Regions from separate parts of the Robertmurraya mesotrionivorans genome, predicted to be linked through region 2. Evidence: riboswitches for the same ligand, from Rfam matches in the RefSeq annotation. Region 2 holds a riboswitch; each other region holds the start of a gene.
What was found. Region 2 has a riboswitch for S-adenosylmethionine ahead of ACRX5O_RS13210 (homoserine dehydrogenase). Riboswitches for the same ligand answer to the same signal wherever they lie in the genome.

Region 1: another riboswitch for S-adenosylmethionine. It lies ahead of ACRX5O_RS08530 (methionine ABC transporter ATP-binding protein); the one in region 2 lies ahead of ACRX5O_RS13210 (homoserine dehydrogenase).
Region 3: another riboswitch for S-adenosylmethionine. It lies ahead of mmuP (S-methylmethionine permease); the one in region 2 lies ahead of ACRX5O_RS13210 (homoserine dehydrogenase).
Region 4: another riboswitch for S-adenosylmethionine. It lies ahead of ACRX5O_RS10890 (methionine biosynthesis PLP-dependent protein); the one in region 2 lies ahead of ACRX5O_RS13210 (homoserine dehydrogenase).

Annotation. Positions count from the first base shown of each region.
Region 1 covers NZ_JBPCCH010000004.1:13,828-20,677, reverse strand. The annotation lists gene ilvD (dihydroxy-acid dehydratase) at 1-1,304, shown strand, start outside; SAM riboswitch class I at 1,481-1,587, shown strand; gene ACRX5O_RS08530 (methionine ABC transporter ATP-binding protein) at 1,663-2,676, shown strand; gene ACRX5O_RS08525 (methionine ABC transporter permease) at 2,666-3,331, shown strand; gene ACRX5O_RS08520 (MetQ/NlpA family ABC transporter substrate-binding protein) at 3,429-4,271, shown strand; gene ACRX5O_RS08515 (iron-containing alcohol dehydrogenase family protein) at 4,335-5,420, shown strand; gene ACRX5O_RS08510 (NAD(P)H-dependent flavin oxidoreductase) at 5,599-6,561, shown strand.
Region 2 covers NZ_JBPCCH010000007.1:84,080-92,693, forward strand. The annotation lists gene trhA (PAQR family membrane homeostasis protein TrhA) at 9-656, opposite strand; gene ACRX5O_RS13190 (DUF1836 domain-containing protein) at 795-1,364, shown strand; gene ACRX5O_RS13195 (ammonium transporter) at 1,593-2,858, shown strand; gene ACRX5O_RS13200 (DUF294 nucleotidyltransferase-like domain-containing protein) at 2,919-3,890, shown strand; gene ACRX5O_RS13205 (exonuclease domain-containing protein) at 3,880-4,608, shown strand; SAM riboswitch class I at 4,682-4,795, shown strand; gene ACRX5O_RS13210 (homoserine dehydrogenase) at 4,863-6,137, shown strand; gene ACRX5O_RS13215 (electron transport protein) at 6,221-8,077, shown strand; gene ACRX5O_RS13220 (alcohol dehydrogenase catalytic domain-containing protein) at 8,092-8,614, shown strand, end outside.
Region 3 covers NZ_JBPCCH010000025.1:46,127-54,740, reverse strand. The annotation lists gene mmuM (homocysteine S-methyltransferase) at 124-1,062, opposite strand; gene mmuP (S-methylmethionine permease) at 1,040-2,446, opposite strand; SAM riboswitch class I at 2,571-2,676, opposite strand; gene ACRX5O_RS22440 (YuzF family protein) at 2,823-3,041, shown strand; gene ACRX5O_RS22435 (manganese catalase family protein) at 3,054-3,947, shown strand; gene ACRX5O_RS22430 (bifunctional 4-hydroxy-2-oxoglutarate aldolase/2-dehydro-3-deoxy-phosphogluconate aldolase) at 3,995-4,666, opposite strand; gene ACRX5O_RS22425 (IclR family transcriptional regulator) at 4,825-5,589, shown strand; gene ACRX5O_RS22420 (sugar kinase) at 5,628-6,581, opposite strand; gene kdgT (2-keto-3-deoxygluconate transporter) at 6,645-7,637, opposite strand; gene ACRX5O_RS22410 (NanQ anomerase/TabA/YiaL family protein) at 7,833-8,279, opposite strand; gene kduD (2-dehydro-3-deoxy-D-gluconate 5-dehydrogenase KduD) at 8,305-8,614, opposite strand, start outside.
Region 4 covers NZ_JBPCCH010000005.1:109,549-118,162, forward strand. The annotation lists gene ACRX5O_RS10880 (bifunctional homocysteine S-methyltransferase/methylenetetrahydrofolate reductase) at 1-1,180, opposite strand, end outside; gene metC (cystathionine beta-lyase) at 1,177-2,364, opposite strand; gene ACRX5O_RS10890 (methionine biosynthesis PLP-dependent protein) at 2,367-3,473, opposite strand; SAM riboswitch class I at 3,554-3,658, opposite strand; gene ACRX5O_RS10895 (hypothetical protein) at 3,825-4,061, shown strand; gene sda (sporulation histidine kinase inhibitor Sda) at 4,135-4,269, opposite strand; gene ACRX5O_RS10905 (gamma-glutamylcyclotransferase family protein) at 4,458-5,321, shown strand; gene ACRX5O_RS10910 (DUF6501 family protein) at 5,686-5,889, shown strand; gene crcB (fluoride efflux transporter CrcB) at 5,974-6,360, shown strand; gene crcB (fluoride efflux transporter CrcB) at 6,357-6,704, shown strand; gene yidC (membrane protein insertase YidC) at 6,739-7,437, opposite strand; gene ACRX5O_RS10930 (hypothetical protein) at 7,465-7,755, opposite strand; gene ACRX5O_RS10935 (nicotinate phosphoribosyltransferase) at 7,934-8,614, shown strand, end outside.

The DNA.
Region 1 (6,850 bases), on a different contig from region 2:
AAATCACACCAGGTATGTTAATGGCATCACTTCGTTTAAATATCCCTACTGTTTTCGTAAGTGGTGGACCGATGAAGGCTGGAGTAACTAGCGATGGCAAAAAGATCTCACTTTCTTCTGTATTTGAAGGTGTAGGTGCATATCAAGCTGGAAAAATTGATGACAAGGGACTTTTAGAATTAGAACAGTTTGGCTGTCCAACATGTGGATCTTGTTCTGGTATGTTTACAGCAAACTCGATGAACTGTTTAGCAGAAGCCCTTGGATTGGCTCTTCCTGGTAATGGAACGATTTTAGCTGTAGCGCCTGAGCGTAGAGAATTCGTTAGGAAATCAGCAACTCAGTTAATGGAACTAATTGAAAAGGATATTAAGCCTCGTGATATCGTAACAGAAAAAGCAATTGACAATGCGTTTGCCCTTGATATGGCATTAGGTGGATCATCTAATACTGTACTTCACACATTAGCATTAGCTCATGAAGCAGAAATCGATTATCCAATCGGAAGAATCAATGAAGTAGCGGCTCGTGTTCCTCACTTGTCTAAGCTTGCTCCTGCTTCTGATGTGTTCATTGAAGATTTGCATGAAGCAGGTGGAGTTTCTGCGGTTCTAAATGAATTATCCAAGAAAGAAGGCGCCCTTCACTTGGATACATTAACAGTTACAGGAAAAACACTTGGTGAAAATATTGCTGGCTGTGATGTAAAGAACTATGATGTAATTCATTCCATTGATAATCCATTTAGTGAAAAGGGTGGACTTGCTGTATTATTTGGAAACCTCGCTCCAGATGGTGCCATCATTAAAACAGGTGGAATCACTGGTGGAAATCGTCATGAAGGACCTGCTGTTGTGTTTGATTCACAAGACGAAGCTCTTCACGGCATTGCGAACGGAAAAGTTAAAGAAGGCGACGTTGTAGTGATCCGTTACGAAGGACCAAAAGGTGGACCTGGTATGCCTGAAATGCTAGCCCCTACTTCTCAAATCATGGGAATGGGACTTGGCGCGAAGGTTGCTCTTGTAACAGATGGACGCTTCTCTGGTGCTTCACGTGGATTGTCTATCGGCCACGCATCACCGGAAGCTGCAGAAGGTGGACCATTAGCGTTTATCCAAAATGGAGATCAAATTGTAATCGATGTTGACGCTCGTTCCATGGACGTTGTTCTATCTGACGAAGAATGGGCAGAGCGTAAAGCAAACTGGAAAGGCTTTGAACCAAAGGTGAAAAAGGGTTATCTAGCTCGTTATTCGAAGCTTGTAACATCTGCTAGCACCGGTGGAGTTATGAAAATTTAATTTTTTTCACCCATTCACTTTTTGGTGGATGGGTGTTTTTATCTTTTTTTCAAAAAATTTCTCACTTACAGCCCCAGGTGTGTAAGCGTTCCCTCCTCTTCCCTCTATCAAAAACAGCTGTTGACACTTCTCACCTGTTAGATTTATGATTCATGTAACAAATTAATAAGACCTTTTACTTATCAAGAGTGACCGAGGGATTAGGCCCTATGACGTCCGGCAACCTCCATTTCATGGAACGGTGCCACTTCCTACAGAATGATTCCATTCTGAAAGATAAGTCGTATATATATAACGATGCCTCTTTCTGATTGGAAAGAGGCATTTTTGTATTTTCATAGCTTAAGGGGTGACAGAGATGATCGAAGTAAAAGACTTGGTGAAAGTCTATCAAACGAAAAAAGGTGAAGTAACCGGTGTGGACCATGTGTCACTTACCGTGAATAAAGGCGAGATTTTTGGAATTGTTGGCTATAGTGGTGCGGGCAAAAGTTCTTTGTTACGCTGTCTGAATTTATTAGAGGCTCCGACTTCAGGCGAAATTAAGATCGATGGTGTTTCCCTTACTTCTCTTGGGAAAAAGGAGCTTCGGAGCGCTCGTCAAAAAATCGGGATGATCTTCCAACACTTCTATCTCGTAAGCTCAAAGACGGTTTTTGAAAACGTAGCATTTGCTCTAAAAGCGGCTCATAAATCAAAGGCAGAAATTGATGCACGAGTAACAGAGCTACTTGAAATGGTCGGCTTGTCCGATAAACGTGATGTGTATCCGTCACAGCTAAGCGGTGGACAAAAGCAACGTGTAGGGATTGCGAGAGCATTAGCGAATAATCCCTCCGTTCTCCTTTGTGATGAAGCTACCTCTGCCCTAGACCCGAGCACGACCAAATCAATTTTATCTTTGTTAAAAAAGATTAACCAAGAGCTAGGGTTAACGATTGTACTGATCACACATGAGATGGAAGTCGTAAAAGAGATTTGTGACCGCATGGCGGTGATGCAGGATGGTCGAATTGTTGAGGAAGGTCAAGTGTATGATTTGTTCGCAAATCCGACATATGAACTTACGAAGGAATTCATCAGTACAATTCTTCAATTTGATTTACCAAAACACTTGCTAACTTCAAGCAAAGGAAAGATTGTGAAGATCCATTTCCGTGGGGTGATTGCTGAGGAATCAGTGATTTCAGATGCGCTACAGAAGTTCCAAGTGAAGGGCAATATTTTACACGGCAAAATCGAGTACATAAAAGAGACCCCTCTAGGGATTTTCATTATGGAGCTTACTGGAGATCATGCTGAAGTGGAAAAAGCCCTTCAATACATTACATCTCGAACAGAAAGCTTGGAGGTGATCAGAGATGCCGCTTAATAGCTTGATAGAGTTACTACCCGATTTAAACAAAGCCTTTTTTGAAACGATTTATATGGTGGGAATATCGATTGTGGTAGCCATGATTATCGGCTTGCCTGTGGGGGTACTATTATTTGTTACCGACCGTGGATTGTTTTTAGAGAATTCACTATTTAATCAGATTGTTGGATTTTTAGTGAACATGATTCGCTCGGTTCCGTTTATCATCTTGCTCATTGCCCTTTTGCCATTGGCAGACTTGATCGCTGGATCAACAATCGGGCCAACTGCCGCTTCTGTTTCACTCTCAGTAGCTGCGATTCCATTCTTTGCTAGATTGGTAGAACAGTCACTTCGTGAGATCGATAAGGGAGTCATCGAAGCAGCAGTCGCGGTCGGCGCTTCCCCGTGGATGATCATCAAGGAGGTTCTTCTTCCAGAGGCGAAACCAGGGATCATCCAAGGCGTGACCATTACGATTATTAGTTTAGTCGCATACTCTGCGATGGCTGGCATCGTTGGCGGCGGCGGTGTCGGAGATCTTGCTATCCGGTTCGGTTACTACCGATACGACAATACCGTCATGATCACCACCGTTATCATCCTAATCTGCTTAGTCCAGCTCATCCAATTTTTTGGTGACCGACTAGCAAAAGCAGTAAACAAAAGATAAATCACATGTAAGCACTGTCCACTCCAGACGGACAAAAATGCACCAACTGTCCACGAAGGGTGACAGACACCATAAAACTATTGGGGGAATATTTACGATGAGAAAGTTATTTTTGAGTTTTGTAATTTTGATTGCTATTGCGGCTCTTGCAGCTTGCGGTGGAAGTTCTGAGGAAGCTTCTTCTTCTGAGGAAAGTGCGACTACGAAAAAAGAAGTGAAAATTGGAGCAACATCTGGTCCATACAGCGACATGGTATCAAACGCGATTAAGCCGTTATTAGAGGAAAAAGGCTATGAAGTAGAAGTAGTAGAATTCAGTGACTATGTTCAACCAAACCTTGCGTTATCAAAAGGTGACCTTGATGCAAACCTATTCCAGCACAAAATCTACATGGAAAACTTTGCAAAAGAAAATAAGATTGAACTTTCTGATGTGATTTCAGTACCAACCGCACCAATGGGAATCTACTCTAAGACGTTTACTTCTATCGATGAGATCGCTGATGGCGCTGCTATTGCGATTCCTAATGACCCAACAAATGCAGCACGTGCTTTCTTAATTTTAGAAGACCTCGGTTTAATTACATTAAATGCTGATGCTAACCCATTAACCGTTTCTGAAAAAGACGTAGAAAACAACGTAAAAAATCTTGTATTCCAACCAATTGAAGCAGCTCAACTTCCACGTGCAGTTGATAGTGTAGACCTTGCTGCTGTACCAGGAAATTTCGCATTAGCGGCAAAAATGGACTTACTAGACGCATTACAGCTTGAAAACATGCTCGACCAATACCGTAACCGTGTGGTAGTAGATACAAAGAATATTGATAGTCAATTTGCGAAAGATCTGAAAGAAGTCGTAGAATCGGAAGAATTTGAAGCTATTATCGATGAAGATTTCCAAGGCTTCGGAAAACCGGAATGGATGGTAAATCGCTAATTGGAGAACTCAAAAACAACGCCGTTTTTCCGGCGTTGTTTTTAATAGAAAAGATTGAGGACAGTGACAAAATTAGAAGTTCGTGGTGCTCCCTCCTATTATGCATGTTATGAGGGTTCGTTAAACGACCTAGAAAATTTACTTCTCTCCAATTCAATTAATCATTGCTTAGTGATTCATGGAGAAGAATCTTGGAAAGCAGCATCATCCTATATACCAGAAATATCCAATGTAGAGCTTACCTTTGTTCCCTATCATGGTGAGTGCTCATTACATGAAGTACAAAGAATCTCAACGATAGCCAATGGCACAAGTATCGACGCTATTATTGGAATAGGAGGAGGGAAAGTACTAGATCTTACAAAGGCAGTGGCACACGAAACAAACACTGAAGCCATTCTCATCCCGACACTTGCCTCCACCTGCTCTGCTTGGACACCATTGAGTGTGTTTTATACAGACAAAGGTGAATTCACTCATTACACCATTTTTCCGAAAAGCACACTTATTGTTTTAATTGAACCTAGTATCATTCTTCATTCACCGGTTAAGTATGTCCGAGCAGGAATTGCAGACACATTAGCCAAATGGTACGAAGCCGATGTGTTAGTACGTGAATTACAAGATCTACCGCTACCTGTAAAAATTGCCCATCAAAGTGCAAGACTATGTCAGATTGTTTTACTAGAACATAGCCAAGCTGCATTAGAGGCGATGGAAGCAAAAACATCGTCTCCTGCTTTTCTTCAAGTAATTGAAGCAATCATCGCAGCAGGTGGCATGGTCGGTGGCTTCGGAGACCGTTATGGGAGAATCGCTGCTGCCCACTCTGTACATAATGGACTAACGGTTGCACCGGAAACTCATCATCTTCTTCACGGTGAAAAGGTAGCATACGGCATTCTAGTTCAGCTTGTACTCGAGGGAAATTTAGAAGAGGTTGCCTCTCTTCTTTCTTTTTATCAATCCCTAAAGCTTCCTATTTTACTAAGGGATCTTGGATTATTTAACTCTGAAAAACTTACGCCTATCGCCGAGAGAACGGTAGCGTCTGGTGAGTCCATTCATTACTTGGAGAAAAACTATACTTCAGACGATATATTAACCGCTATTCTAACACTTGAATCATTTGTTCATCCCCTTTTCTAACAGGACAACGGGGATTTTTTTCAAGGGAAATGTATCCAAATAGAACTTTTTTATTCAATGTTCACAAAATGTTACCAACTATTATTATCAATTTTTAGTACCTAGTAATATATATCACATCATTTTCCCATACTACATGCTAGAATCTAATGGAGATTAAAAGAAATGGGTGATAATCATGAATTTTCCTCAGTTAAAAATCGGACATATGCTTCCGAAAGCTCCGATTATTCAAGGTGGCATGGGTGTAGGAATTTCCCTTAGCAAGCTTGCATCTGCTGTTGCAAATGCAGGTGGAATTGGCATAATTTCGGGTACAGGGATTTCCGTTGAAGAAATGAGAAACCATATTCGTCAAGCGAAGGCGCTTGTGAAAAAGGATGCAGGATATATTGGTGTAAATGTGTTATTTGCAATGAATGACTTTGCAGAGAAAATGAAGGCGGCACTTGAAGAAAAGGTCGATTTTATTATTTCAGGTGCAGGGATTTCAAGGGATATGTATGCATGGGGCAAGAAAGCAGGTATTCCCGTTCTTTCAATTGTGTCCTCTGCTAAGCTAGCGAAAATGTCGGAGCGCCTTGGTGCAGCGGCAGTTGTTGTTGAAGGAAATGAAGCGGGTGGACATCTTGGGACCGAACGTCCATTATTTGATATTCTTCCTGAAGTTGTGGAGGCAGTATCGATCCCGGTTATCGCAGCGGGTGGAATCATGACAGGGGCAGACATTGCCAAAGCGTTCAGCATGGGAGCTTCTGGAGTACAAATGGGAACTCGATTTGTTGCGAGTGAGGAATGTGATGCACCACTTTCCTTTAAGCAGAAATACGTCGAAGCGACAAAGGAAGATACACTGCTCGTCAAAACGACAGTTGGTCTTCATGGTCGCGCGATTGCGAACCATTTTACAGACTTAATCACTACTTCTGAAAAGCTAAAAATCACAAAGTGTAGAGACTGTTTGAAAAATTGCTCTTATCGCTTCTGCACCCTTGATTCCCTTTTAAAATCAATGGCTGGCGATGTTGAAAATGGACTTGTGTTTGCAGGAGCAAGAGTTCATGAAATCAAAGAAATTCTCCCTGTGAAAAAAATCTTTGAAAACCTAACAAATGAGTATCGTCTAGCAATCAGTAACTAGAAAATAAGGAGGGTTAGCTCAAGTGGCTAGCCCTCCTTATTTTTTGCTGTACTTATCTGACAAGGGATGGGTTTTGATGGATGGCTTTTGTTAATTAGTTTTTGATTTGGGTAGGGTTTGGTTACCATTAGGGTCGAATTTCTGGATTAGCGGGAATCTAACTGCCTCTTTGGTTACCACCGAGCTGTGATTTCTGCGTTCACGGGAATCTAACTGCCTCTTTGGTTACCGCTGGCTTGTGATTTCTGCGTTCATGGGAATCTAACTACATCTTTGATTACCGCTAGCT
Region 2 (8,614 bases):
TTTTTAATTTATAGTACATACATATACACACATAGGAAGTGAGCAGTCGATCCGAGCATGATGAAAATATGAAAAATCTCATGGAACCCCATAAAACGTGATTGAAGAAATTTAGGTTTCGCTCCGTAAATAATACCGCCAATTGTATAAAAAATTCCTCCTAAAACAAGCAGAAATAAACCAGAGTTGCTCAAAATATCTGCAAGAGGAGAAGCGACAAAGATTACCATCCAACCCATCACAATATAAATGACTGTTGATAACCAACGCGGGCAATTAAACCAAATCATTTTAAATAACACACCACAAAGAGCAGCAAATACGATAATAGAAAACAGTAACCAACCGGTTAATCCATTCAGACTAATTAAACAAAAAGGAGTATACGTCCCTGCAATGAGAATAAAAATCATTGAGTGATCAAGCCTACGCAGAAAAGCAATGACCGAATCTTTTGCAACAACCATGTGGTAGGTGGCTGATGCTGAATAAAGCAATATCATACTTAACCCAAAAATGATAACTGATGTAATTGCTAAAGCGGAGCTCGTTGTAATGGAAGCTTTAATCACCAACGCTAAGAGGGCGATAAACGAAAGAATGGCTCCTGCCAAATGGGTAAGACCATTGATAGGTTCTCTAATATAAGAAAGCATGTGCTTCTCTCCTTTTTTTACATGTAGTTTTTATAACTACTTATTATAGTATACACATTACAACAACTAGTCAACATTTACTTATGCAGAATTGTGAAGTAAAATTGAAATGTATATAGAAGAAAAAAGGAGAGTATTATGAAACATCTTGACGAGCTTATTGACGAGCTAGGATTGCAGCAACAAATTACAATGGATGATATCCCGGCAATTGATTTATATATGGATCAAGTTATTCAATTATTTGATCAGAAATTTAATCATAAGAAAAGAAATAAAGATGAGAAATTATTAACGAAAACAATGATAAACAATTACGCAAAGGATAAATTGTTCATTCCGATAAAAAATAAGAAGTATTCAAAGGAGCACCTTATACTAATTAGTCTCATATTCCAGCTTAAGGGTGGCTTGTCTATTAATGATATTAAGACAACATTAGTTGGTTTGAACGACGGTATCCAATCAGGTAATCTTGATTTAGAGAAATTCTATACATCCTACCTAAATTTGACCATGAAAAATGTTACATCTTTTAACGAAGAGGTAAAGTCACACTGGAAAGATGTGATTGAAGAAATGGAAGATACCACTGAAGAAGAGAATCTTTATTTAAAGAATGTTCTCCTTATCGCCTCATTAATTAATATTAGCAATCATTATCGCAGAGTAGCTGAAAAGCTCGTTGATGAAATAAGCACGAAATAACACCGTTTTCCTTGTGGAAGATGGTGTTTTTTGTTGTCAAACCATAAAGAAAGGGGTTACACATAGGGTTTGTTAGATTATCTAACATGGTATTTTCAGAATGTTTGTAAATAATATTGACTCTTTATAGATATCGTATAAAATAAACTTAATCGAACTGATGTTATATTTTATGACATTATAATGTTAAGTAAAGTTACACAACTAATATTTAGGGGGAAAAGAAAAATGGATGTAAACTACTTAATGAACAGTCTATGGGTAATGGTATCAGCAGTGTTAGTTATCTTCATGATCGGTGGATTTATCATGCTAGAAGCAGGTTCCACTCGAATGAAGAACGCTGGTCATATTGCTGGTAAAACCATTTTTACATTCGGTTTAGCTTCATTAGTATTCTGGGCAGTCGGTTTTGGATTTATTTTTGGTGACAATGCTAACTTCTTCGTTGGTGCTTCAAACTTTTTCTATGGTGGAGCAGAATTAGATTTAGCACTTAATTCCTCAGTATTCTTCTTATTCCAATTAGCATTCGCAGGAATTGCCATAACAATTGCTCTTGGTGGGTTTGCTGAACGTGCAAAATTATCCGTATATTTAATCTTTACAGTATTGTTCTCAGCATTAGTTTATCCGGTCGTTGCTCATTGGATCTGGGGCGGTGGCTGGTTAGCGGAACATGGGAAGCAAGACTTTGCTGGTTCAACAGTTGTTCACTTAACGGGAGCGATGGCGGCACTAGCAGCTACTATTCTATTAAAGCCTCGTATTGGGAAATATAACAAAGATGGCTCTGCAAACAATATTTATGGACATAACCAAGTATTCACAGCATTAGGTGTTCTTATTCTTTGGGTAGGTTGGTTTGGATTCAATGCTGGTAGTACCGTTTCAGTTGATGCTGGATTCTTTGGATTTGTAGCACTTAATACGAACTTAGCTGCAGGTGCTGGTGCAGTGGCAGCACTAATTATTTCTTGGGTTGTATTAGGAAAATCAGATATTCCAACTATTTTAAATGGTGCACTCGCAGGTCTGGTTGCTATTACAGCATCATGTGCTTTCGTTGATACGTGGGCAGCGGTTGTGATCGGATTTGTAGCTGGAATTCTAGTATTCTATAGCGCGAGATTCTTTGAAAAACGTAAAATTGATGACCCGATCTTTGCCTTATCTGTACATGGTACGGCTGGGGTATGGGGAACACTTTCAACAGGGTTCTTTGCAACACCAGAATTAGCGACAGTTGGTAAGCCTGGTTTATTCTATGGCGGTGGCTTAGAGCAACTTGGAGTTCAAGCAATGGGTGTTGGTGTATCAGGTTTATATGCATTCGTCGTCTCATTTGTCATCCTAGTGATTGCAAAGAAAGTACTTGGAGGATTGCGTGTAACTGAAGAAGAAGAAATTATGGGTCTAGATGTAAGTGAACATGGTAGCTACGGATACCCAGAAGTATTTTTAACTAGTGAAAATCAAAAAGTTTCTTCATAATTAATAAGGAGAGCCTCATTTTATGGGGCTTTCCTTATCTACTTAAAGGGCGTGTAGGATTTGAGTTCATATGAATCAATAAAATTATGGAAAGAAACTCATGTTGCAGAGTATATATCAAATTCAGATTCTCTAAATAAGTTCCACGACGAGATTATGATTAAGGTATTTAAGGCTGCGAGTGCCCGAATGAATGCTAAACCACCGTGTGCCTTTGTATGGTTTATTACTGGTAGCGGGGGACGATTTGAACAAGGATTAATAAGTGACCAAGATCATGGGATTATTTTTCAAGAAGATAGTCAAGAGGCAGGTTCTTATTTTAGTGAATTAGGAAAGGAATTATCAATTGGATTACAAATAGTTGGTTACCCATTGTGCGATGGTAAGGTAATGAGTTCAAATCCACTATGGTGTCAAACATCTGCCAGCTGGAATAAACAGGTGGTAAGTTGGATGGAGGAGAGCAGTTGGGTTTCGATTCGCAATTTGCAAATTTTCTATGATGCTAGAAAACTTGTAGGTGACCATGATCTCCTTTACCATTTAAAAAACGTGATCCACGAATATAGTCATTCCCATCCTCAATTTTTAGGCCGATTATTAGAAAATGTAAAACATGTAAAAAAGACGATTGGTCCACTAGGACAAATCATTGTTGAGGAGAAGGGAATACATGCTGGAGCTATTGATTTGAAGTATTCTGCTTTTATACCATATGTGAATGCAGTTCGGCTATTGGCATGGAAAGAAGGAATAATCGAGACTAGTACAATAGGTAGATTAAAAGAGCTAAACAAATTAGAGAAGTATGAGGAGTTATCTCAATATCAGGAGAATTTTTCGCAACTTCTTCAGTTCCGATTAGATCACCTTTCTTTTACGGCTTCTTATGATGATTCCCACTATTTGTATGTAAAAAAACTTACGAAAGACAATCAAAAATTAATTAAAAAGATACTGAAAGATGGAAAGAAGCTGCAGCAATACGTTCATAGAATGATTGAAAAGGGTGGAAATCATGGCGTTTGAACCATTTATTCATTTTGTGAGGGGAATCCAGGGGAAATTGGGGACAAATGTATACAGTGGCTTACAGGGACAAAACGGTCAGCATGTTGCCTTTTTGCGTCAAATTCAAAAAGAACTGAATTCAGACAATGCCTTACTGATTCCATTGTCTGAATTAGAGGTGACGGTTTTTGACCTTGAAACAACGGGCTTCTTTCCTGAAAAAGGCGATGAAATTTTGTCTATTGGTGCTATAAAGACAAAAGGTGCGTATGTGAAAGAAGTCGAGTCCTTTTATTCTTTAGTTCAATATGATAAAGAACTTCCAGTCCAGGTGAAGGAGTTAACAGGAATTTCTGAAGAGGAGCTAAAGAGTGCGCCGCCGTTATCAAATGTTCTGCTGGATTTTTATCACTTTGCTAGAGGAACGCCACTTGTTGCACACCATTCAAATCATGAAAAAAACTTCTTGCAAGCAGCGAACTGGAAACAATTCAAAGCCCCTCAGAAACATCGCATCATTGATACGTCATTCCTATCAAGAGTTGCCGATCCAGAATTAACCCAAAACAAGCTTGAAGATATTTGCGAGCGGTATGGAATAGAAGTAGTGGATAGACATCATGCACTAGGAGACGCTAAATTGACAGCTGTTCTGTGGTGTATTTTTATTGATAAAGCTCAGCGAAAGGGATATGAGACTCTTCAAGATATATATAATCTTATGGCAAAATTGTAAGATTCTATAATTCTTCTTTACTTTTAAAAAAAGTTTGTGCTATTATTATCCATAAATCAACTGAATATTGGATTTCTTATCCAGAGTGGTGGAGGGGCTGGCCCGATGATACCCGGCAACCGATTTTCTTTTTATAGAAAACACGGTGCCAATTCCTGCAAAGCAATCGTGCTTTGACAGATAAGAAGAGATGATAACAATACACCCTCTTCTTTGGAAGAGGGTTTTTTATTTTATCAGAGGAGGAAAACATGATGGAAACGGTAAAAGTGGTTCTTTTAGGATTTGGTACGGTAGGTTCAGGTGTGTATGATTCCATCCTTCATACTCATCAGGAGAAGCTGGAAAAGGTAATTGGTAAGAAGGTTGAAATTGTTGGTATATTAGTGAAGACAGAAAAGGAACGTCAGCTTCCCAAGAATATTATTGTAACTACAAAGATTGAGGAAATCCTAGCTCTCCCAAAAATAGACTATGTGTTCGAAGCAATTGTTGGTATTGAACCAGCCTATTCCTATATACAGTTATTTTTAGATCGTGGCTGTCATGTTATAAGTGCAAACAAGGAATTGCTTGCTAATCGTGGTGAGGAGCTTACGGAATATGCTTTAAATAAAGGTAAGTTCTTAACGTTTGAGGCAGCCGTTGCGGGAGGGATTCCTTTACTTAGAACGATTATTCAACTCCTTCAAGTGAATGGGATTTTAGTTCTAGAGGGTATTTTGAATGGAACGAGCAATTACATCTTATCAAAAATGAGAAATGAGAAATTAAGCTTTGGAGAATGCCTGCAAGAGGCACAACAACTCGGTTACGCAGAGGCTAACCCAGAAAGTGATATTTCTGGTAGAGATGCTTTCTACAAGCAAATGATTTTAAGCAGTTTAATCTACCATGAGCAGCCCGACTGGGAAAAGGTTGAAAGAATTGGGATTGAAGAAGTCGCATTAGAAGATCTAGCCTTAGGTGAGGTGCATGGATTAAGGCTAAAGCTGCTGGCCTCTTTGAAAAGAGAGGATGAGGGAATCAAGGCAACCGTAAAGCCAACGTTTGTAAGCACCGAACATCCTCTTTACAATGTGGAGGGGGTAGATAATGGCATAGTTATTAAGACAGATTTGGTTGGGACTCTTATGCTCCAAGGACCAGGAGCTGGTTCAAAGGCTACTGCAAGTGCTATGATTGAAGATTTAGTACAAATTGAACAACAAAAACAACCGTTGCAGAAAGTTCATCGATATAGCTATCAAGCTCAAAATGAAAAAGAGACTAACGAAAGTACTCAATTAGCGGTATTTCCTCTGCAAAATAAGGAGGAATGGCTTAGCTTAAAAGCGGTTTTAAATGAAAACTCAAAGCATTTAAATATCCTTCAAGAAGTTGTAAAAGAGCTTGATGGTCGTATATACGGAAGCTTCTTATACGAAGGCGAGCTAGAATGTATAAAGCTACCTGTCTTATATAAACGTTATTCAGTATCACCGATCGGTCTAAAAAGAGATCATTTGAATATGGTTTATAGTTTCTAGGAGAAGATGCATAATTATTGCGTCTTTTTTTTGTATCGTAAAGCTCCATAGGGCAAATAATATGTTTGCTATGGAGGTGCAGAATGAGAAAACTATTAATTTTGTTTGGAGTAATTATGCTTATCTTCGGTGTTGCAATCTATACATTGACAAATGTTTCGATTGATTACGCATTTGTACCGGAAGCAGAAGATGTAAGGGAATCAGAAAAAAAATCGAAAATAGCTTCTGTGTCAAACCAAGTGGAGATGGGAACACCTGAACAGATTGAGTTAGGGCGAAAATTATTTTATGAAGAGACCTTTGGGAATGAAGTGTTTTTTTCAGATATTTTAGGTATGTTTAACGGGGCCTTAACGTTAGGCAACATTGGAAAGGCGATCTTAAAATTAAATGGGGAGGGTACGAATAACCTCAGGGTCGAAGCGTATAAAGATTTTTCAGTTGGTGATTTCAGCATAAAAAAAGGTGACTTAATTGATACAGGTCTTGATGTGGCTAAAGGGGCTAAGACACCAGTTGGATTTAAGGTAGTGTTTGATGAAGGGAGATTAAAAGCAGGTGTTAGCTGTGCTGCTTGTCATGCCTCCGTTGATGAAAAGGGGAAAATTATGGAGGGAGTCCCCAATACGGATTTGCAAATCGGTCTAGCTCTTGCGATGGGTACTAATACAGCCTCCTATTTTACTCATACAGAACTAGAGGATATTAAAGAGTATATTAGTCAAAGCTCTGTACAAATAGAAACATCGAATGGAACAAAAGATGCCTTACCTGATATAGATAAGTTTGAAAAATTCGTGGATGCAGAGATTATTAAATGGCCTGCAGGGAGTAATGACACGACCATTGATTTACATAATAATCCTGTTCAAGTTCCTGACGCGATGACGAATGGTGATCGTCCATTTGGTTGGAGCGGACAAGGTCAAATCGGTCCTTTTGATGGGATTTCGGCAGCGATTAATAATGCCCATTCACAAAATATGGATGCGGTCTCAGCCTCTGAGATTAGTAAGTATACGATGAAAATAGATAAGGAAGTATATTTGGGAACCGTTTTACAAAATGCAGCGAATCCAAAGTATCGTTATGATGGAAAGTCATCGCAAAAGCCATCTGACTTTTTTGCGAAAGTAGACCCTACCCCGGGAGTACCTGGTGTGAATCAATTGACTAAATCTCCCACCTATCCAAAAACCTCCTATATGACATCTGTAGGGGTCTTATCAAGCTCGGCTGGGTATAAGGTATATGAACAATTAAACGCGATGAGTGCATACATGAATTCTCTTTCTCCGGTACCAAGTGGAATACAAAAGGATAATGAAAAATCAGAGAAGGGTGAAAAAGTATTTACAAAAGCAGGATGTATTTCTTGCCATGCAGGGACATTTGCAACGAGCAATAAGTTGATTTCAGTGGAGGAAATAAAAACGAATGCCTCACGTTCAAAGGGGTTTTCGCCATTAAAGGACTACCACGATGTACCAAAAGTATATGAAGAGGGAACGTCTGTACCACTTCCTAACAATCCAAAAATAGATGTAATTAAAACAACACCTGAACAAGAGCAGTTGCTTAAACTAGCTTGGGGATTTACGAATACAAAGGGAGCCTACAAAACCATTAGCCTTTATAACCTCTCTAGAAGTGCTCCTTACTTACACGATGGCGGAGTGGCTGTTGGTCCAAATGGAGAGGTTGGAGTAGCAGAAACCATTTTACAAGGGAAGCTTCCTGATCCATACCATAGTCTAAAAGCGATGGTTGACTCAAGGTTAAGAGAAATAGTGATTGAAAGCAATACAAAGAACAAGAGTTTATCCACTGCGAATGTGACTGGTAAAGGACATTCCTTTTGGGTAGATCAAACGACAGGATTCTCTGAATCTGAGCAGGATGCACTTATTCACTACTTGCTGACTCTCACTGATTAGAAGGGGTGAATAAGGTGAAGGCTGTTACTTATCAAGGGTTATTACATGTAGAAGTCAAAAATGTACCTGATCCAGTCATTCAGCTTCCAGATGACATCATTGTACGAGTCACTGCCTCTTCGATCTGTGGTTCAGATTTGCATCTATACCATGGAATGATTCCAAGCCTCGAAAAGGATTATGTTATTGGACATGAAGCGGTCGGTATCGTTGAAGAGCTCGGGAGAGAAGTAACCGGAATAAAAAAGGGTGATAAGGTGGTTATCCCTTTTAACATTGCTTGTGGGCATTGTTTTTACTGTGAAAATGGTCTAGAAAGCCAGTGTGATCTTGCGAATAAAGAGGTGAAGCCAGAAGTTGGTGCCATGTTTGGTTGTTCACGACTGTACGGAGATTATTCTGGAAGCCAAGCAGAATGGTTGAGAGTTCCGTTTGCAAATTTCACTCGATTTAGAGTACCTAATGATAATGAGTTACAAGATGATGCTTTAGTTCTACTAGCGGATGCGCTCCCAACTGCCTACTGGGGAGTAGTGA
Region 3 (8,614 bases), on a different contig from region 2:
ATGTGTCATTTTATACGTATGCACCTTAAAACGAAACCCTTTGCGTTTTTTGAAATATGGTTGTAAATGCTTTTTAGCGAATTATGGTAAATCCCCACGAAGTTTTTGATATTTCCTCGGAAATTAGCGCCACTTCCCCGAAATAGCTTCAATGTCCCTTGGTGATGTTCGGCAACATCCTCCAATTAATCGAGCCCCAGCTTCGTACCACTCTTTTGATTTCGACTCTAGTGTATTGCATGATTCTTGACCGTGCCAAGTTTTTGTCTCGGGATCATACGTTTCCCCAGAGTTTGGGTAAACAATGATAGGTTTTTCTGTGTGGGTTCTAAGATTGCTAATGGCCCCTGTAACATAATCTAATGGAGCACAGTTTAGTCCAACGGCAGCAATCTGTTCACATTCATTCGCCAGTTCAGCACATTCTTGTAACAACGTACCGTCACTTATTGACCTTTCGTCCTTCAAGGAGAAGGAAAGCCATGCATAAGTTCCAGGAAACTCCTGCAATAAAGAAATTAATACTTTCGCCTCCTGAAGGGAAGGAATGGTTTCAAATGCCAAAATATCAGCTCCAGCTTCTATAAGTACCGCCATTCTCTGACGGTGGAAATCTTTAAGGAGATTATCGCTCACCCCATAGTTTCCAACATACTCTGAGCCATCTGCTAAGAACGCACCATATGGTCCAACAGATGCAGCTACCAATGGTTTGGATCTAACAAGTTGTTGCTCTTCTTGCCAAAAGTCATCTCTTGCACTCTTCGCAAGCACTACTGTCTTTTTTATCAATTCCAAGGCTTCTTCTTCTTGTAATCCACGTTTTGTAAATCCTTCAACTGTTGCTTGATAGCTTGCAGTTATCGCACAATCTGCGCCTGCCTGAAAATAGTCTAAATGTACCTGATAGATCATCTGCGGATTCTCGAGTAACACACGAGCTGACCAAAGAGGATCATCCAAATTACATCCATAGGATTCAAGCTCGGTAGCCATTGCTCCATCTAAAATAATAAGTGAATGCTCTTGTAAAATAGCATCAATTGGATTGTTTTTTTTCAACGTAAACGTCTCCCTTCTTGTTAAACCCTTGTTTTATATAATAACTAGCATAGCAAAGCAAGATAAATGGAATTCCACAAAACAGTGCAATTCTCTGTGTTGGATCAAAAGCAATACCTATACAGGAAGCCAGACAAAGAAAGAACGCTGCAATCGGAACGATAGGATACAATGGCGTTCGGTAAGCAAGGTCTTGCACGGAATGGCCTTCTTTTACATATTGTCTACGGAATAATAACTGTGAAACACTAATACTCATCCATACAATAACTACTGCTAGTCCTGAAATGGACACAAGTACGATATATACAGTATCAGGTGCAATAATACTAGAAAACAGAGCTAAGCCGCCACCTAGCATACTGAAAATGATAGCATTAAGTGGAACACCTCGATTTGTTAACTTTGCAAAGAATGGAGAGATTGTTTCTTTTTCTGCAAGTGACCAAAGCATTCTTGAGGAAGCGTATAATCCAGAGTTCGCTGCCGATAAAATCGCCGTTAAGATAACGAAGTTCATAATATCCGCACCATAAGGTACCCCTATTCTATCTAGAACAGCAACAAAAGGGCTTTCCAATACCCCAGCATCAGAAAAAGGGAGCAGAGCTGATAACACAATGATGGTTCCGACAAAGAAGATAATTAATCTCCACAGTGTCGTTCGAATAGCCTTCGGAATTGCCTTTTCTGGATTTTCAGTTTCTCCAGCAGCAATCCCAATTAATTCTGTCCCAGAAAATGCAAAATTCACTGCCAACATGGTCATAAAAATGGCAAATACACCGTTTGGAAATAACCCTTGGCCAATGATATTTGAAAACACGGGTGCTGTCTCAGAACCCTCTATTGGCAGAATACCGACCATAGCTGCTGCACCTAAAATAATAAAGAACAAAATTGCGAGAACTTTTATGGATGCAAACCAAAATTCTGATTCAGCAAAGAATTTAACAGTTACTGCATTTAATAAAAAAATTAAAATAGCAAATAGAGCACTCCAAATCCATACATTCACATTTGGGAACCAACGCTGCATCAATAACCCAGCAGCTGTGAACTCTGAACCTAATGCCACTGTCCAAGTTAACCAATACAACCAAGCAACAGTAAAGCCTGTTGCGGGTCCAATATATTTGGCTGCGTAACTATGGAACGCTCCCGTTTCTGGCATATGTACAGATAACTCCCCCAAACATAACATAACTAAATAGACCACCAAGGCACCGATTAAGTACGAAAGAATCGTTCCAAACGGTCCTGCCTGTTGAATCGTATAACCTGAACTTAGAAACAAACCGGTCCCAATGACCCCACCTAAGGATAACATGACTAGATGTCTTGCTTGCATTTTCCTTTGAAATCCTTGTTCTTCCACTTTCACAAATAACTCCTCCTTAACCTACATCCAGAAGCAACCATTACAAACGATCAATGAATACTTTAGTGGGGGAAACAAAAAAACGCACTCAGGAAACGAGTGCACTACTGACAAATAAAAACGTCCGCTCCTATCTATCGAGGAAAAATCACCCGCTGGAATTAGCACAGTATCCTAGTTGATCTGTTGCTGAGGCTTCACAGGGCCAGTCCCTCCACCTCTCTGGATAAGAAATATTTTTATCAACCTTACCAATCTACAAAAATAATGTCAAGAAACTTTTGAATAAACTAATAGTTTACATATTACTATGTATAACTATTACAATCCCGTCATACATATAACTGTTTGATATACAAAACAAAGGAGCGAACACTTCATGAATCAACAAACACCATCTTTTGTCAGTCACATTGACTCGTATGTGTATCATGCATTCCAAGGGATTACCGGGCGAATGGTTGCCGTCCAAACGGTCAGAGGGACTGTAACAGGATTACTTAAGTCTGTTATGCCTGACCATATTGTAGTGGAATCAGGAGGTTCTCCATTCTTTATTCGCACTCAACAAATTATCTGGGTTATTCCTAGAGGATAAGGAGGTCATCCGATGTTTAAACGTGAAAATAAATTATTGATTGACCTTCCTGTTCCAGAGCATGGTGATCCGAATGCGGCCGCTGCTGTTCAGGAGTTGTTAGGTGGAAAATTTGGAGAAATGTCAACTTTAAACAATTACATGTATCAGTCTTTTAACTTTCGTCAAAAGGATAAATTAAAACCTTTTTATGACCTCGTAGCAAGTATTACAGCAGAAGAATTTGGTCATGTGGAGCTCGTTAGTAATACAATCAACTTGTTATCACGCGGAAACACCTTTCCTGGGGACCCTGATGTTACCCCTTTACGTGAAGGAATGGATGCACGCAGTACGTATCACTTTATTGCTACTGCTCAAACGGCATTAGCAGGTGATTCTATGGGGCGCCCTTGGACCGGAGACAATGTGTTTAGCAGCGGAAACTTAGTGCTAGATTTACTTCATAATTTCTTTTTAGAGGTAGGAGCACGCACACATAAGATGCGAGTATATGAAATGACAGAACATGAAACTGCTCGTGAAATGATAGGTTACTTACTTGTCAGAGGTGGGACGCATGTACTCGCTTATGCTAAAGCATTAGAAATTGCTACTGGCGTGGATGTCAAAAAAATGATTCCGATTCCTGATCTATCTAACAGAAAGTTCGACCATGCAATAAAGTTTGAGGATCAAGGCTTAGCTAATGTTTTATATACCTGGAATGATGTGGGTCATTATACCGATATCTCAAAAATTTGGAAAGGAACAAACCCTGAAAATGGAAACCAACTCAAAGTAATTACTGGAGCTCCTAAGGGTGCACCTATTCCAAATTTAGAGGAACTACCGGAGGAATTTGCTCCAGGAATTGATCGGGATGATTACGCAAGAATCGCCAAACGTTTAATGGAAAATATGTAAAATAGTTAAAGGGTATTCATGCGGCCATGAATACCCTAGTTTTATATTTATATAGTTTTTGCTTCTAACACATCTTCCCCACGTGCAGCTCTAACTTTTTCAACATACTGCTTTGCATACTCCGTAATAAGGTCATAATCTCCCGTCTTAGCTGGTGCTAATAGATTCCCTCCAACCCCTACTGCTACACAGCCGTTTTTAATCCATTGGTCCACATTTTCAAGACTAACACCACCAGTAGGCATGATATTCACTTGTGGAAGTGGTGCTTTTACTCCCTTAACAAAATCAGGGCCAAAGTTGTTTCCTGGGAATAATTTCACAATATCAACACCAGATTCAAGAGCACGCTTCATCTCAGTGATTGTCATACAACCTGGCATATAAGGGATTTGATAGAGGTTACATAATTTTGCGGTTTCTTCATCAAAGGAAGGACTGACTACGAACTGCGCACCTGCAAGGATGGCTATTCTAGCAGTAGTTGAGTCAAGAACAGTGCCAGCTCCAATCACGACATCATTGCGTTCATTATATAGAGACGTTAACTCTTTAATTACTTCATCTGCTTCTTTGACAGTAAACGTTACTTCTATCCCCTTAATCCCACCTCGAATACATGCTTTAGAGATTGTTACTGCTTCTTCCTTCGTCTCTGCTCTCACTACTGCCACTACTCCACACTCTGAAACCTTTGATAGAACATTGATTTTATTCATGTGAATCCCCACTTTTTATATATTTTATGAAACATTTTTTATTAAATTTACAAAACTCTCACGCTGCCGTATCATATAGTAGAACGGCGTTTTAAATTTTTAAATAAAAAGTTCAATTCATTCTACATATATAAATCCATTGAAAGAGGTAACCGACTGTGTCCAACGTCCAATCACTTGAAAGAGCCTTAACTATTTTGAATAAGCTTTCAGATTATCCCGATGGAATACAAATTGCCCGTTTATCTGAACAAGTTAGTCTATCAAAAAGTACCGTCCACAGGCTTTTAGCAACATTATCCAATATGAACTATGTCGTAAAAGATTCTGAATCCGACAAGTATAAATTAGGATTGCAAGTACTTTTTCTCTCGAGAAATATTTTAAATAATAATGACATTGTAAATACGGCAAAGCCTTACCTAGAAAGGCTTTCCCACGAAGTAAATGAAACCGTTCATTTATGCATTGAAGACCGTGGTGAAATTGTGTATATTGATAAAATTGAAAGTAATCAAACCATTCGAATGTTCTCACGTGTCGGAAACCGTGCACCGATGTACTGTACTGCCGTCGGAAAAATTTTATATTCCGGTATGGAGTCAGGCCATTTTGAAGAATTAGTGTCAAAGGTGAATTTTATCCCTAAGACAGAATCAACCATCACAACCCCTGAGGGACTTCGAGAAGAAATAAATAAGATTAAGAAACAAAAATACGCCTTGGATAATATAGAAAATGAAGAAGGAATACGATGTATCGCCGCACCGATATACAACCATACAGGCAAGATTATTGCTAGTTTTAGTATCTCTGGTCCTAGCAATCGTGTGACAATGGATAAAATAAACGATACATTAATAGATAAGATGAGACAGACTAGCTTAGATATTTCTAGAAATCTAGGTTACATTGGTTCTTGATAAAGCCATTTCCTTCCCTGACTGGGAAGGAAATTTTTTTACTTTATGTTTATTCTCCTTGTTTCCATAAATGAGCTTAGTTCTGCTCGATCTGGTAGCCCATCATTATCTCCTGGAGACATAACCGCTAAAGCTCCAATTGCTGTTCCACGTACCACTGCATCCTCTATTTTTTGCTCTTCTAACAAAGCACTCACTACACCGACGGCAAAACCGTCACCTGCACCAACCGTATCAACGACTTTCTCTACAGGGAAACCCTCTGTATAAAACTGCTTCCCTTCCGAACTTGTGAAAGCTCCCTTTGCACCTAATTTTATAACTACTGTTCTCACTCCAGCAGCATGATAAAACTGTGCAATCTCAGCCTCATCTTCACAGCCTGTCAATAGCTTTCCTTCTGCAATACCTGGCAGAACAATATCCGCCTGACAAGCTAAATCATTAATAATCCTCACCATTTCTTTTTGGTCTGGCCATAGTCCTGGACGTAAATTTGGGTCAAAAGAAATTTGAACTCCTTTCTCACGTGCCACTCTCAATAACTCATAGACAGCTGCTCTGCACTCTTTCGATAATGCTGGTGGTATACCAGTTAGATGAATATGATCATATCCGTCCCAGCTTACATTCTTAATTGTCTCTATATTCATATGAGAAGCTGCAGAGTTTTTCCTTGCAGAGAACACTTCTGGGTCTCCCACTTCAACTTTTTGCTTCCATTGCATACCTGTTACATATTTTGATTCATAATTAACATGGGTTGTATCAATCCCATTTTGTTGAAGGAACTTCTCTATGTTTTTACCGAAAGGATCTTCCCCAAGTTGCGTAATGTAGGTAACCTCATGACCTAAGCGGGACATTCCGATCGAAAAGTTTACCTCTGCCCCCGCAACAAACCGACTAAATCGGTTCACTTCTTCTAAAGAACCACTTTGCTCTGCTACGAAGAGAGCCATCGGTTCACCGATTGTAATGATTTTACTCATGCTTCCCCTTCTCCCCTTTACTTAAAGAGAGACATACTGTGATATGCCTCTCTTTAGCTACTTTTAGACAGCAGTTGCGTTGATATCTTCTTTTACATTTCCTTTGTTTTTCTTTTTCATATATTTAGACCAATAGGCTGTTAAGATCGGTACTAGAATTGATGTGACAATTACTGATGCTGCCACCAATGCAGTTGCTGATTGAGCAACATCCATAAATTCCGGCTTCATATTGGCAATAATCATAGGATTAGCAACAGCTGCGCCAGCTGTACTAGATGCAGCTAGTCCCGCCGTACCATTTCCGCCACCAATATACTTATCTGCTAAGATTAACGGAATACCAGTTACAATGATTACAAGAACACCTAGGATAATACCGGCAAGACCTGTTTTTGCAATGACCGTTAAATCAATTGTGTTTCCTAGTGCAAATCCGAAAAACGGGATCATTGTATGAGTAGCTTTGCTAAAGAAATCTTTTAAATCACTATCTAAATTTCCAAGAACAAAACCGACTAAGAAAGGTAGAACTGCCCCTACGAACACATGTGGTTCAAATGCTGCTAAGCCCGTTGAGCCAAGAATCAACATCGTTACTAATGGACCTGATTCAAGTGACATTAATACAAATGCTCCAGCTTCTTCTTTCGTTCCGTACTGTTGCATGATAGAAGCATATAGTCCACCGTTTGTCATATCCATTGCGGCAATTAAAGCAAGGACTGAGAAACCGGCAAATAATCCTGTTTGAATTCCGCCTTCTGGCATAAACATGGAGGCAATAATAGCAACAACCCACGCTACTGCAATTTTCGTTAATACAAGTGTTCCAGACTTTCTTATTACTGTACCTGTTGCTTTTATATTGATTCCTGCACCCATACAGAAGAACCATACCGCTAAAATTGGAACTGTTCCCGTCATTAATCCGTTTGTAAACGACCCGAAATATTCTCCTGAGGTTGGAGCAAGAGTGTGTATAATTGCTCCTATAAATAGTGGAACAAGCATTAATCCGCCAGGGATCTTTTCAATTGACTTCATGATTTTCATTTTGCATTACCTTACCCTTCTAATTTTTATATAGGTAAATTTCACGCAAAAGAACTTGAGATGATTGAATAATTGTCAATTTTATGCTATCTTTAAGTTTCAAAAAACAATTCGAAATGTTATAGGTGGCTTTTTCCTGGTCTGCCAACCTTTGGCCGCCTTAACGTTTCATCCCATATTCTTCTGTGTCTGTCCCTATAACTCCACTTTAAGCACTACTTTTCTCACCTTTTGCTTTCCTTGAGCAATTAAGCCCGTCATATGTGAATCTTCAGGGAAGCAAATCATAACATCCCCAGGATTCATTGTGATTCCAGAGAGGACATCACCTTTAAAAAAGATGGCATCCTTCTCCGCATCGTACTCTTCCTTCACTTGCTGGCGTCCAATATGGTCAACCGCAATTTTCTCTTGTCCTTCTAAAATATAATGGATATCTAAATACTTTCTATGTGCTTCCCAAAAACAGCTTTCTTCCTCTTTTGTTTCGTATTCGTTTAAGAAGAAGAACGAGTTATTATCAACTTCATAACGCCCGGCTGTATATTGCGAAAAGTCACCTTTTAGGAATTCTAACTTTGATAAAATCTTATCGTCTAAAACAGCCTTTTCTCTGATATCTTCTAACTTCCCTGTAATCACCCTAATTCTTCCTTTCTGAGATTCTTTAACGTGCTAACCAACCACCATCAATTGCTATGATTGATCCATTCATATAATCTGATGCTCTACTTGATAAGAACACAACAACCCCCATTAGATCAGAAGGATCTGCCCAACGTCCGGCTGGTATACGTGAAAGAATTTCTGCATTACGCTGTTCGTCTGCACGAATAGGTGCTGTATTAGCTGTTGCAATGTAGCCTGGAGCAATCGCATTAATTTGAACATTATATTGTCCTAGCTCATTAGCAAACGCTTTCGTAACCCCCGCAACTGCATGCTTACTTGCTGTATACGGAGGAACAAATTTCCCA
Region 4 (8,614 bases), on a different contig from region 2:
TAATATTTCGATCACGACAAGTAATGTGAACAAGTGGTCGTAAGCCGATATTTGTTTTTGTCAATTGAGCCAAGCTAGTATTACAAATTCTTGGAGACGCTAGTGAATTATCAGCTAATGTAATTGCATCAACACCGGCTTCCTTAAGCGCTTGTGCTCCTTCAAAAAATTTCTTTGTGTTCAGCTTTCGAGGCGGGTCCAATTCAACAATGACTGATGATCTCTCTTTAACAATTTCCTGTAGAGGACGTTCCGTACGTTTTGGTTGTACAGTTTTCACTTGAACTACTTCTTTTTTTACTTCAACTTGCTTTTCCGTCACTGGCGAAGTTCCTTTTAGCTCTGAAGCAAACGCCTCAATATGGGCTGGAGTCGTGCCACAGCATCCTCCTAAAAGACGAACACCTTGAGCTCTGAATTCCTGTGCACTTTTTCGGAAATAATCCGCATCTCCTTCATAATGGAATTTTCCATCAGTGTACGTAGGAAGACTAGCATTTGGGTACGCGGATAAAAGCGCCGTTTTAGGTAATTCAACTTGTTCCAAGCTTTCAAGCATATGATGGGGACCAAGTCGACAGTTCACACCCACCACATCAGCACCAAGACTCTCTAAACGTAAGAGAGCTTCATTAATCGGCGTTCGGTTTTGCATAATGCCAGGGACCTGCATGGAAACTTGAGCAATAATCGGTAAATTGGTTTCCTTTCTCGCGATGGAAAGGACTGATTCGATTTCATCTAAATCGTAGTAAGTTTCAAGTAACAGGCCATCAATATCTTCAAGCAATAAGTAATGTAGTTGCTGTGAAAAGCTTTGGACAATTTCCTCTAAAGAAAACGAGTTGGGGCGGATGCCACGGTTACCACCAATGGTTCCTACAACAAAGCTTTTATTTGTAATAGCTTGTTTCGCAATTTTTACGGCAGCACGATTAATTTTTTCTACAGAATCTTCAAGACCGTATCTTTGTAGCTTTAAGGAGTTGGCAGCATACGTGTTCGTTTGAATAACATCCGCTCCAGCTCGTAGATAGGTCTTATGGATGTTTAAAATATCATCCGGATGCGACAAGTTTAACTCTTCAAAACAACTATCCGTTCCATAAGAGTAGAGAAGGGTACCCATTGCACCATCACCAATGACAATGTCTTTTTTCAGTTTATCTAAAAGGCTCATCTGACTTTCTCTCCTTGGCTCTTCGCGGCTATCGTTTCAAGGGCAGCCGTGAAGTCTTTAATGATATCATCTGGATGTTCTAGGCCAACAGAAAGGCGAAGGAGACTTTGGCTGATTCCTCTTTTTAAACGTTGTTCAATCGGCATTGCCGCATGTGACATTTTCGCTGGGTAAGAGAGGATCGATTCAACAGCTCCTAAACTAACAGCAAATACAGGGATCTCTGTTAATTCAACAAATTGTTTTACCGCTTCTTCACTTTCAAGCTCGAACGAAAGAACGGCACCGGCACCTTCTGATTGTTCTTTTTGTATTTCGTACTGTGGATGATCAGTAAGTCCAGGGTAGTACACTTTTTTCACAGATGGATGGTTCTGTAGAAAGTGTGCTATTTTTAGGGCAGAATTCATTGAGAAGTCCATCCGAACCGATAAGGTCTTCATTCCTCGTAACACTAACCAAGCATCTTGAACGCCTAACACAGCGCCAAAAGAGTTTTGTAAAAATCCAATCTGTTTAGCAAGGTCAGGATCGTTTACAACTATCGCACCAGCAACTACATCACTATGACCAGAAAGAAACTTCGTGGCACTATGAAGCACTACATCCGCACCAAGAAGTAATGGCTTTTGTAGAGCAGGTGTTAAAAATGTATTGTCAACAAAAGTTAAAGCTCCAACACTTTTTGCAATGTCACTGATGGCTCGAATATCCGTCACCTTTAAAAGCGGATTGGAAGGAGTTTCTACATAGAAAACCTTCGTATTCGGACGAATAGCTTGTTTTACAGCTGTAAGGTCCGTCATATCAACAAATGTGTGTTCGATTCCAAAACGCGAAAGGACTTCCGTCACCATTCTGTAGGTCCCACCATACACGTCTTCCGTAATCACTACATGGTCTCCTTGAGAGAGAAGGAGAAACGCAGTCGAAATGGCTGCCATACCTGATGAAAAGGCATATCCGTTTGTGCCTTCCTCAAGATTTGCAATGACTGTTTCAAAAGCTTCACGAGTTGGATTCGCGCTTCGTCCATAGTCGTATTTTCCAAACTCATCCACGCTGTGTTGATGAAAGGTGGATGCATGTTGAATAGGAACGGAAACAGCACCGTTAGTAGGATCAAATTTATGTTCATTATGAAGTAGTTTTGTTTCAAATGAGAAATTGTGTTCTTTTGTCATTTTTATGCCTCCGAACTTAAACGAGTAAGAGCTTGGTCAATATCTTTAATTAAATCCTCCACGTCTTCAATACCAACAGAGAAACGAAGCAGGCGATTACAAACGCCAATTGAAAAACGAATTTCTTCCGGAATATCCGCATGTGTCTGTGTAGCTGGGTATGTAATGAAGCTTTCTACACCCCCAAGACTTTCTGCAAACGTAATAAGGTTAAGATTTTGTAAGAATGAATTAACCCACTCTTCTTTTTTAATTCGGAAGGAAAGCATGCCGCCACGGCCTGGGTAAAGAACATCTACTACATTTTCATGATTCTTTAAGAAGCTTGCAAGCTCTCTTGCATTTTTTTCATGCTGTTTCATTCTAAGTGCTAAAGTCTTCATCCCGCGAATAAGAAGCCAAGAGTCAAACGGACTTAAAACAGCTCCAATAGAGTTGTGGTGGAATCCAAGCTGTTCACAAACCTCTTTTCCTTTCCCGACGATCAAGCCAGCTAGCACATCATTATGTCCACCTAAGTATTTGGTAGCACTATGAATGACAATATCAGCTCCAAGCTCAATCGGTCTTTGAAGTAATGGAGTGTAAAACGTATTGTCGACAATTAATAAAATATTATATTTTTTCGCTAGTTCAGCAACCGCTTGAATATCCGTTTCTTCCATTAGAGGATTGGTTGGTGTTTCAATGAAAATGGCTTTCGTTTTTTCAGTAATGGCCTGTTCGATAATGCTCACATCATGAGTTTGTACATACGTACTCGAAAGTCCCCATTTTTTAAATCCTTGCTCTAGAATTCGATAGGTTCCACCGTATAAATCTCTTGAAACGATCCATTCATCGCCAGATTCAAAGAGTGCAAGAATGGTAGTGATTGCAGCCATTCCAGAACTACAGGCAAATCCTTGATCACCGCCTTCTAAATCAGCAATTGCCGCCTCTACAAGCTTTCTTGTTGGATTACCTGTGCGAATATAATCAAAGCCAGTTGATTGGCCAATTCCTTCGTGTCGATAAGCTGTCGAAAAGTAAACAGGTGGGTTTACTGTCCCAGTTTGAGTTTCACTTCTGTTCCCGATCTGCGCTACCTTTGTTTCGTTTTTGTACATTTTAGTCTCTCCCAACATCCAAATAATAAAAAAAAGTCTTCTCTCTAAGAAGAAGACTTTGTTATCAACATGAGCCATTCTTCTTATCTTCCAAGTAAAATACTTGCTGGAATTAGCACCTTTTCAAAAAATTGATGGTTGCTGAGGCTTCATAGGGCCAGACCCTCGACCTCTCTTGATAAGAAATCAAAACATTTAATTTTTTCTAACTTTACTACAGTAAATCGCTAAGTGTCAATCTTTTTTACAAATTAACGACAATTTTGTTCACAATTTCCTAAAAATTACTATATGAATATTCAGAACATTTAATATATAATGAGTTTGAGAACAAAAAGTGGAGGGAAATTCATGCAAACGAAAAGCAGATGTCATCATCGGTATATGTTGAGTGAAGACGCCTTTTTTGTTACCGAAGATGGAATTGAATTGTTTATTTCAGGTGAGAGTGTTCAAGGTTATCCTGTAGGTGGTCACGTGGATTTTCCTCTTGAAATGAGAGAAATGAATGAATTAGCTCAAAAGGAGAAACGACTCTCCAGTCACCCCCCGCAACAACTTTACTTAAATATGATCGATCAGTTATAGACGGGGAAACCCGTCTTGTTTATTTTCGTACGATATATAAAACCACCGGCACATGGGAACCGGTGGTTGTGTCCTACGATTTAATTGTCGGTTTCAAATTTCTTTTTTCAATTTCCTTCTTCAAAAACTTCGCCCATTCTTTATCCTCACCTGACTTCAATGCATTCCGATACGAGACAACTAACATTTCATTACTCATAATCTTCATTTGCAAGCCTCCTTAAAATGGACTGAATTTTCTAGCTTTTTATCATTGTATCGGGTTTTAATCCATTTGAAAACCCAAAACTCCATATTTATTGCCATAAAATTATTAATATTCTGTTACAGGATTTTCACGTAATGATTTTTTTCATGATAAAATATGGTAAATAGTTTGTATGATGGGGGAGAAGGATGGATACGATTACACTTTTTGTTTATGGTACATTACGACGACATGAAACGAATCACGGATTAATCAGAGAAGCTACTTGCATAGCTGAACAGGCATGGGTAAACGGTGAGCTTTTTGATACAGGTAACGGTTATCCTACCCTCGAACTTAATGAATCTGGTAAGGTGCATGGAGAGTTATATGAAGTTAGTAAAAACCTTTTACCTCAGCTCGACGCATTGGAGGATTATGAAGAGGGTAAAGAGTCTAACTTGTATGACAGAACAAATGTTACCGTTCATACTGATAAAGGCACTACAGTAGCGCTCGTGTATGTGAATGTGGACGAATCAAGCAAGTTCGAAAAAATCACCCACGGAGATTGGAAGTTACATAGGTTCATAAAAAATCGTCCTGAACAAGTATACTACTTTGCGTATGGTTCATGTATGGATGATGAACGATTCCGAAAAGCGGGGGTGGATTACTGTTTTAAAAACCTCGTCGGTGCTGCCGTACTAAAGGGTTACTCCATGAAATACCTTTTCAGAGTAAGTGATGGCGGAAGAGCAGATATTGTGGAAGATGGTGGTGAAACCGAAGGGTTGGTTTACTTAACTCCATACGAAGGGGTCGAGTATTTATTTGCTAGAGAGGGGTTTTATGGAGGATGGTATCGCCCTACCTTTGTAGATGTGGACATCGATGGGGAAACGTTTAAGGATGTTTTGACATTCCATGTGTATAACAAAATGCCCGAAGTGACACCACCCGACCATTATTCGACCGAAATTCTTAGAGGGGCAAAAGGAAGATTGAGCGAGCGATATTATCAATATTTACTAACGGAGCTTGATCGTCTTAAAAAGTCGAGCAATAGTTAATTTTTTATTGCACATCGGTTTAATACGAGTATCCATTGTGGTAAACACTTAATATCACCAACTTAAGAAAGTGGGTCAGAATATGAGTGGAAATCGAGACAATGGCTATTATGAGCTGGTGTATAATAATCGACAATACAACTATCTAGAGTTTATTAGATTAGATACAATATGTGAAATTAGTTATATAACTTTAAAAAATATCTTAACAGGTGAATTTTTTACCTTCGAAGAAAACAAAGTTCGAAAAGTGACAAAAAGAAATTTTCGAATTAGATCTTTTAAGAAGCAGTTATTAGAAAAAGTTGCTAAGTAGTTACTTCCTTTCTATAATAAGATAGATAATGTAAAAGGAGTGACTGTAGTGATTCATCTAAAATGGTCAGAGTCAGAAACAATAAAAAAGGTAACTTGTGTTCACACAAAAGCTGAAAAATATATTGTCGATAATAAATTAACACCAGGAAATGTGTACGAAGTAAAAAATGAAACAGAAGAATTTTACTTTATTATAGATAATAGTGGAAAAGTCGGAGGCTATTACAAGGGTTATTTTAAAGAAGCTTAACATCGGACTACATAATACTGTTAGCATGGTAGCTAACAGTATTTTCTTTTAATCTGTCATTTTTCTAATAATAGGGTGGATGTAATGAGGTTATTATTTGTAGGGATCGGTGGCTCCATTGGAAGTGTGTTGAGGTATAGTATTTACTACAATATGTTAGCCATCAATGGAGACTGGTTACCATTTTTAGGAACGCTACTTGCAAATTTGTTAGGAGCATTTGCACTAGGTTGGTTTACTTCAAGACTGTTGCTATCAAAGAAGCTCTCTGATGATTTAGCAGCTGCTATTGGGACGGGGTTAATTGGTTCTTTTACGACTTTCTCTACCTTAAGTGTGGAGCTTAGCTCGCTTTTACAGGAAGGACAATATCTTCTAGCCATATGTTATGTATTGATAAGTATGATAGGTGGCCTGGTCTGCGCATTCGGCGGCTTCCGAATAGGGCATAGAAGGGTGGCTATTCAATGAATTTCGTTCTAATCGCTGTAGGTGGGTTTATCGGAGCAAATGCTAGATATATTATTGGTCTATTTGCGAAAAAGTACATAAATGTTTCCATTCCTATCGGTACTCTCTTTATTAATGCAATAGGTTCATTACTTTTAGGTTTGTTGGTAGGTAAGGGGATAAGAGGGGACGTATACTCCTTTTTAGGAGTTGGATTTATGGGTGCTTTTACTACATTCTCTACATTCAAACTTGAACTGGTACAGCTTTGGCAATCAAAAGAACATAAAGCATTCGTCCTATATTTGATATTGAGCTACGGTTTAGGAATTGTCCTAGCTTCAATTGGATTTATGCTGGCATAAAGAGGGTCTGCTCTTAATAGAGCAGACCTTTTAGCTATGCCTTTTCTGTATTAGCTGTAAGTGATGGCGCAGGTGTTTGGTATAATTTTTTTCCTATTAGTGTTTGGATAATGAGAAAAGTACCCCCAATTGCCCAATAGAGAGGTAAAGCAGCAGGTGCATTAAATGAGAACATGACAATCATAATAGGTGAAAGAAGTCCCATGAATTTCATTTGCTGCTGTTGTTGACCACTTATGTTAGACATAGACACTTTGAATTGTAAATAATACACAATACCAGCAATAGCAGTAATCCAAATATCTGACTCACCTAAGTTGAACCATAAAAATGAGTGGGTTGCAATTTCGTGAGATCCCCGAATCGCGTAGTAAAATCCCATTAAAATAGGCATTTGAATGAGCATGGGTAGACAACCGATTGCTAACGGATTTACTCCGTGTTTTTGGTATAAACCCATCATTTCTTGCTGTAGCTTTTGTTGCTCTTTGCTATCTTTTGTTTTCTTTATTTTTGCTTGGATCACATCTAATTCAGGCTTAAGTGCCTCCATTTTCTCTTTCATCTGCTGTTGACTTTTATACTGCTTAAGCATAAGTGGCATGAGAAGAAGGCGAACAATTAATGTAAGAAATATAATAGATAAACCGAAGCTTCCGTTAAAAATCATCGCAATGGCATGAATGGCGGTTGAGAATGTGTTGACAAATACTGTTTGAAAAAATTCACTCATTTATCTTTCCTCCGTATCTTTTTTGTTTTATCTCGATGAAGGAGGAAAGAAGCTATCTGTATCATCACTACCTGCCACTTTTCGTCTAATGTAGCGACATATCCAGACGAGAGCAGGGTGTAATTGGTGAACGTACGCCCGATCATAGAAGATTTGATTCTTCTCCGAGCTAAGATCTGTCGAGGAACACACAGTGTCAAGAAAGTGATACTCTATATTCCAGATCCAAATCAATCGAAGGATTAAGCTGATCACGACAGATGCATAAATGGTATACAGTGTTGAAAAATTCGTTAAGTCAAAGAGAATCTCATCCATCGAAATCACCTCACTTCTTTTGAATGTTCTCCTTATAAGTATAGTAAATCATAAACTCCTGTGCAAATACGAAGATAATAAGGATTTATTTTGACAATTTATCTAAAATCGTGACATTTAAAGGTAGTTTCGCTATGATAGGTTAAAATGCATTTTTGAAGTTAAGGAGATTTTAGTAATGAAACGTGACTATCCAGACGATAGCTTGACCTTACATACGGATTTGTACCAAATCAATATGGCAGAAACTTATTGGGAGGATGGGATACACAACAAGAAAGCAGTATTTGACTTATATTTTAGAAATTTGCCTTTTGGAAATGGCTACGCTATTTTTGCAGGTTTAGAAAGAGTCATTGATTACATAAAAGGATTTCGGTTTACAGATAGCGATATTGAATATTTAAGAGAGGCTGCTCATTATAAGGAAGACTTTCTTGATTATTTAAAAACGTTAACCTTTACAGGAAATATCCGTTCAATGGTTGAAGGGGAAATTGCTTTTGGAAATGAGCCGTTATTAAGAGTGGAAGCTCCATTAGCAGAGGCTCAGCTCATTGAAACGGCACTGCTTAATATTATAAATTATCAAACGTTAATTGCAACGAAAGCATCGAGGATTAAACAAGTGATCGGTGATGGAGTGGGAATGGAGTTTGGTACTAGAAGAGCTCAAGAAATGGATGCAGCTATTTGGGGTACAAGAGCAGCTTTTATTGGAGGTTTCCAGGCTACCTCAAATGTTCGTGCAGGAAAGATGTTTGGCATTCCTGTAGCTGGCACCCATGCTCACTCTTTGGTCCAAGCATATAAGGATGAGTATATTGCTTTTCATAAATACGCTCGTAGACATAAGGAC